One region of the Actinoallomurus sp. NPDC052274 genome, then DNA from elsewhere that is predicted to be linked to it. Evidence: riboswitches for the same ligand, from Rfam matches in the RefSeq annotation. Region 1 holds a riboswitch; the other holds the start of a gene.
What was found. A riboswitch is a leader RNA that binds a small molecule or an ion and turns the genes downstream of it on or off. The one in region 1 is predicted to bind S-adenosylmethionine.

Region 2: linked by a shared signal. The riboswitch ahead of AB0K82_RS13780 (ABC transporter substrate-binding protein) and the one ahead of thrC (threonine synthase) in region 1 are both predicted to bind S-adenosylmethionine.

The regions. Positions count from the first base shown of each region.
Region 1 is NZ_JBFAUT010000029.1:79,231-82,430, reverse strand. Features, by position in the region: gene AB0K82_RS24430 (MoaD/ThiS family protein) at 85-363, opposite strand; gene thrC (threonine synthase) at 360-1,604, opposite strand; SAM riboswitch class I at 1,620-1,785, opposite strand; gene AB0K82_RS24420 (trehalose-6-phosphate synthase) at 2,052-3,200, shown strand, end outside.
Region 2 is NZ_JBFAUT010000012.1:161,121-164,320, reverse strand. Features, by position in the region: gene AB0K82_RS13785 (ABC transporter ATP-binding protein) at 1-647, opposite strand, end outside; gene AB0K82_RS13780 (ABC transporter substrate-binding protein) at 614-1,702, opposite strand; SAM riboswitch class IV at 1,784-1,898, opposite strand; gene AB0K82_RS13775 (flavodoxin domain-containing protein) at 2,247-2,552, shown strand; gene AB0K82_RS13770 (hypothetical protein) at 2,495-2,830, shown strand; gene AB0K82_RS13765 (aldo/keto reductase) at 2,918-3,112, shown strand; gene AB0K82_RS13760 (MFS transporter) at 3,169-3,200, opposite strand, start outside.

The DNA of each region.
Region 1 (3,200 bases):
CGCGGCTCAGTCACAGGCTCGCGACTGGACGCGGGCTGAGCGGCTCGGACGCGGGCTGAGCGGCTCGAACACGGGTCCAGCGGCTCAGCCGCCGGCGACGGCCGGGATGATGGAGATCTGGACGCCGTCCGGCGTCGGCGTGTCGAGGCCGTCGGCGAACCGCACGTCCTCCTCGCCCACGTACACGTTGACGAACCGCCGGATCCTGCCGTTGTCGTCAAGGATGCGGGCGGCGATGCCCGAGTAGTTGGCCTCCAGGTCGGCGACGACCTCGCGCACGGTCGATCCCGTCGCCTTCACCTCGGCCTCGCCGCCCGTGTAGCTGCGCAGGATCGTCGGGATGCGGACACTGATCGAGCTCACGCCAGACCTGCCTTTCGGAATGCCTCGAGGGTCGGGGCGATGTTCGCGGACGGCTTGGCGACCGGGGCCACCGCGTCCAGGGTCTTGAGGCCGTCGCCGGAGTTGATGAACACGGTCTCGGCGTCGGGGTCGAGCACGCCCGCCGACAGCAGCTTGCGCAGCGCGCCCAGCGTCACGCCGCCCGCCGTCTCACCGAAGATGCCCTCGGTGCGGGCGAGCAGGCCGATGCTGTCGACGACCTCCTCGTCCGAGACGTCCTCGACGGCCCCTCCGGTGCGGCGCACGGCGTCGAGGACGTACGGCCCGTCGGCCGGGTTGCCGATCGCGAGGGACTTGGCGATGGTCGAGGGCTTGACGGGCTGCACGACGTCGTGGCCGGCCTTGAACGCGGCCGAGACGGGCGAGCAGCCGGTCGCCTGGGCTCCGAAGATCTTGTACGGCCGGTCCTCGACGAGGCCGAGCTTGATGAACTCCTGGAACGCCTTGTCGATCTTCGTGAGCTGCGAGCCGGACGCGATCGGGATCACGATCTGATCGGGCAGCCGCCAGCCGAGCTGCTCGGCGATCTCGTACCCGATGGTCTTGGACCCCTCGGCGTAGTACGGCCGCACGTTCACGTTGACGAACGCCCAGTCCTCCTGCTCACCGGCGAGCTCGGAGGCCAGCCGGTTGACGTCGTCATAGTTGCCGTCGACGGTGACGAACGTCCCGCCGTACACGGCCGTCGTGATGATCTTCTGGCTCTCGAGGTCGGAGGGCACGAAGACGGCGCTGCGGATGCCGGCGCGCGCCGCCGCGGCCGCGACCGCGTTGGCGAGGTTGCCGGTGGAGGGGCAGGCCAGCACCTTGAAACCGAGCTCGCGGGCGGCGGCGAGCGCGACCGCCACCACGCGGTCCTTGAAGGAGTGGGTGGGGTTGCCGCTGTCGTCCTTGACCCACAGCGACCGCAGGCCCAGCGACTCGGCGAGGTTGTCGGCGCGTACGAGTCGGGTGAAGCCGGGCTCGGTGTTCGGCGTGTCGATGACGTTCGACGGAACCGGCAGCAGGCCCCGGTAACGCCAGATGTTGCGCGGCCCGGACTCGATCCGCTCCCGGGTCACGCCGGTGTGGTCGTAGGAGACCTCAAGGGGGCCGAAACACAGCTCACAGGCGTAGCGAGGGCCCAAATCGTAGGATTGTCCGCATTCACGGCACGTCAATGCGGTCGCGGGGCCGAGGTTTCGGGCGGCGGTCTGCGACATGAAGCGAGGCCTTTCTCCTCATCTTTCCCGTGCCACCTTGGTCACGAGCCGGAGTTGGCACCTGTCCCGGGCGGCCTCGCTGGGGCGAGTCGGCGACGTGTCGTCGCACGCTGTGAACCGCATGTCCGGGAGGGTTGCCGGGGCTTCAACGGGCCGGTCCCTCCACCCCTCTGGATGAGCGTTATTAAGTTGTCGTCTGACGACTTGTATACGTGACCGACCGGTTCTCCGCCAAGCGCGTCTCAGGTCGCGAGACGCCGGCGCGGCCGGTTCCGGCCCGCTCCCGTCCCGGGGGCGCGTCGTCGCCAGGCCCTGCCCACGTGGGGATTCAGCGCAGTGACATGCCCGGACGGCCCGGAGTGCGACCTGTGTGGAATGTCATCCCGAAGTGTCCGACCACTGGACCTTCCTCGCCCCCCGTTCACGTCCTCCGGTTACGCTCCCCACATGGATGACTCGCAGGTCCTGGTCGCGTCCAACCGCGGACCCGTCTCCTTCAAGCTCGCCGACGACGGCACGCTCTCGGTCCGGCGGGGCGGCGGCGGTCTGGTCTCGGCCATGGCCGGCCTGGACGGGGACATCCTGTGGATCTGCGCGGCGCTGTCGGACGCCGACCGCGCCGCGGTCCGCCAGGCGGAGGACGGGCGGCTGGACGAGTACGGCGCCGGTGCGGTCCGCATGCTGGACATCCCGGTCGGCACCTTCCACCGCGCGTACAACGCCGTCGCCAACTCGACGCTGTGGTTCGTCCACCACATGCTGTACGACACGCCGAACAGCCCGCACTTCGACGCGCGCTCCCGGCGGGACTGGCAGTCCTACGAGGCGTACAACGCGGCGTTCGCCGACGCGCTCGCCCGGGACGCCCGCCCCGGCGCGAAGGTGGCGATCCAGGACTACCACCTGACGCTCGCCCCGGGCATGCTGCGGGAGCGCCGCCCCGACCTGAAGATCGCGCACTTCTCGCACACGCCGTGGGCGCCCCCGGAGTACTACCGCCTGCTGCCCGACGACATCGGCCGCCAGGTGCTCGAGGGCGTTCTCGGCGCCGACCACGCCGGCTTCCACGCCGAGCACTGGGCCGACGCGTTCATCGACTGCTGCGCCTCCGTGCTGCAGGCGAAGGTCGACCGCGTCGCCCGTACGGTCGTCCACGCCGGGCGCGTCACCCGGGTCGGCGTGCACGGGCTCGGCGTCGACGGCGCGTCACTGCGCGCCCGCGCCGCCGAACCCGACGTGCGGGCCCGCAAACAGGCCCTGCGCGAGCAGGTCGGCGACCGCAAACTGATCGTTCGGATCGACCGCACCGAGCTGTCCAAGAACATCGTGCGGGGGCTCGCGGCCTACCGGGAATTGCTGGCCAAGCATCCGGAGTGGCACGGCCGGGTCGTGCACCTGGCCTTCGCCTACCCCTCGCGGCACGACCTGCCGGAGTACCGCGAGTACACCGCCGCCGTGCAGCGGATGGCGGCCGAGATCTCCGACGAGTTCGGCGACGCGGGCTGGGAGCCGCTGATCCTCCAGGTCAACGACGACTATCCGCGCTCGCTCGCGGCGTACGGCCTGGCGGACGTCCTGCTCGTGAACCCGATCCGG
Region 2 (3,200 bases), on a different contig from region 1:
ACGAACACCATGGTGGTGCCGACGCGGCGCTGGATCGAGCGAAGCTCCACGCGCATCTCGCGGCGCAGTTTGGCGTCGAGGTTGGACAGCGGCTCGTCCAGCAGCAGCACCGCCGGGCGGGTGGCCAGCGCGCGGGCCATCGCCACCCGCTGCTGCTGCCCGCCGGACAGTTGCCGGGGACGCCGCCCGGCGTACTCCTCCAGCCCGACCAGGCGCAGCGCCTCATCGACCCGTTCCGCCCGCTCGGTCCTGCCGAGCCTGCGGACCCGCAGCCCGTAGGCGACGTTGTCGGCGACGGTCAGGTGCGGGAACAGCGCGTAGTTCTGGAACACCATGCCCAGCTCACGCCGGTACGGAGGCAGCCGGGTGATGTCGGTGCCATCGACCAGGATCCGGCCGCCGGCCGGCGTCACGAACCCGGCGACGCAGTTGAGCAGAGTCGTCTTGCCGCAGCCGCTCGGGCCGAGGATCGACAGGAACTCGCCCCGGCGGATGGACAGTCGTTCCAGGTCGAGCACCCGGACGCCGTCGTAGCCGGCGGTCAGGTGCTCGATCTCGACGTGACCGGCGCCGTCCGGTTCGCCGCTCTCCCCGGAACCGTACGGCGCGCCGGTCAGCTGAAGATCTGGTTCCACCGCTGCTGCCATTCGTTGAGCTTCGGGGTGGCGATCGTGTAGTCGACCCAGTTGAACGACTTGTAGACGTCCGGGCCGTGCTTGATCTTCTCGTCGAACGCCTTGCTGTAGTCGATCTTGTTGTTCGAGCCGGCGTACCAGTTGCCCTCGGCGAACGGCTTCTGGTGCACCGGATCGCTCAGGTAGTTCAGGAACTTGTAGGCCAGGTCGCTCTTCTTGGTTCCGGTCGTCAGGAAGTAACTGCTGAGCGCGCCGACCGCACCGGACTTGGGGTAGGTGAACCCGACCTTGGAACCGGCCTGGGCCATGGCGAAGGCCCGCCCGTCCCAGTACGGCACCACCCACGCGTCGCCGTTCTGGACGGCGGTCTGAACCGCGGTCGCGTTCGCCGGGTAGGAGGACACGCACCCCTTCAACTTCTTCAGCTGCGTGAACGCCCGGTCGACGGCGGCGGGATCGGACAGCTTTCCGCCCTCGCTGCGGACCAGCGCGCTGAAGAACTCCAGCCCGGGGTTGTACGTGAGGGGCGGCAGTGCGACGTGACCGCAGTACTGCTTGTCGAAGATGTCCTGCCAGTCGACCGGCGGCTGCTTGATCTTGTCGGTGCGGTACAGCAGCCCGGTCGAGCCGATGGTGAGCGGTACGCCGTACTGCGCGCCGGAGAGGTTGTCCACCTGCACCTGCACCGGGTCGAGCTCGCTCCAGTGGGGAAGCTTGCCGGTCTGCAGCGGCTGGATGAGCTTGGCGGCGGCGGCCGGCCGGGCCGCGTCGGGGGTGAACACGACGAGGTCGAACGGCGGGTTCTCACCGCCCGAGGCCCGCAGCTTGGTGAGCCATTCGGCATTGGCGCCCGGAACGAGGTTCACCTTGGCCCCGGTGTCGTGCTCGAACGGCTCGACGAACGACTTCTTGAACAGGTCCTCCCACGGCCCGGCGTACACGGTGACGGTGAGCTGATCACCGTTCTTGGCCGAACCTCCGGTGTCAGCGGTGTCCACCCCGCAGGCCGCGGCCGCCAGCAGCGCCAGCGCGCCGAACGAGGCGGCCAGCACCGATCGCCTTCTCACGTCTGTTCCTCCTTGCACGACCGGCCGTCGACCACGCGCGACGTGACTGGTCTCACCGACCCCGCGGGGGCTCGGCCGCACAAACCGCGCTTGCCGTCGTATCCGGTTCGACGACCATGTCCTCACCCGGAGCACCCCACCGCGGTCGGAGGGTTGCCGTCCAGCAAGCCGGGGCTTGACGCTGGAGCTCGTGACGGGAAGGACAATACCAGACAAAACAGGTCTTATTTCCTGGCAATGGCCGCGCGTGCCGGCCACGATGTCGGCACGGCTGCGGCGCACGCACACCGGCGCCTCTCCACCTGCTCGGAGATCCAGGCGGCAGCGTTCAGCAACGCGAAGAGCTCCATGCCCGTCGCATCCTGGCGGAGAGCACTGGCCTCGCAAGCCCTTGGCGGTCGGCCGGTCGCCGAGGCCTCTCCGCGGGCGCACAACTGAGTTGGCGCCGATGCCTACGGCACGAACCCGTCCGGGAGACCTGCGTCACTGGCCGCGGTGACGGCGTCTGACGAACACGCCGCCATGCGGCAGGAGAGGAACACCCGTGTCCGATATCTCGATCGTCATCGCGTCGCATTCCGGCTACGGCCACACCGCGCAGATCGCCACGGCCGTGGCCGACGGCGCGCGCTCCATCGCCGGGACGCACGTCCACCGCGTGGACGTCGCCTCCCTCAGCGACGCCGACTGGGAACTGATGGACGCTGCGGACGCCATCACTTTCGGCACCCCCACCTACATGGGCACCGCGTCGGGGGCGTTCCACGCCTTCGCCGAGGCCAGCAGCAAGCGGTGGATGACCCGCGCCTGGAGCAGCTCGCGGCGGGATTCACCAACTCCGGCTCCATGAGCGGCGACAAGCTGCACACCCTGCAGTACCTCTTACTCCTGGCGGCCCAGCACGGAATGCTCTGGGTGAGCCTGAACCTCCTGCCGGGCTGGAACACCACCACATCCAGCCCCCAGGACGACAACCGCCTCGGCTTCTACCTCGGCGCCGGCGCACAAAGCTGCAACGACACCGCCGCGGTCCACGACGCAGACACCAACACCGCTCGCCACCTCGGCCGACGCGTCGCCGAGCACACCCGCGTCCACCGCGCCGGACTGACCGCCGCAACGCACTGACACAACGATCCGTGAACCGCCCCGGCCGCCCCACCTCCGGGCCAGGAGGTCGCGGGCACCGTCAAGGAGCTGATCGACGCGGGCAAGGTGAAGTACTTCGGCCTCAGCGAGGCCGGACCCGAGACGATCCGCAAGGCGCACACCGTGCAGCCGGTCTCCGTCCTGCAGACCGAGTACTCCCTGTTCGAACGGGACGTCGAGCAGCTCTTCCCCACCCTGGACGAGCTCGGCATCGGCTTCGTCGCCCGCTGCACCGAGGGGCACGTGCCCACCTGGATCTGATGATCCACCCCGGATGGGATCTGACAAGCAATCACTGATCGACGTGCGGTTCCATCTCACAGTGCCGGTTCGGCCGGCTCTTCGAGCG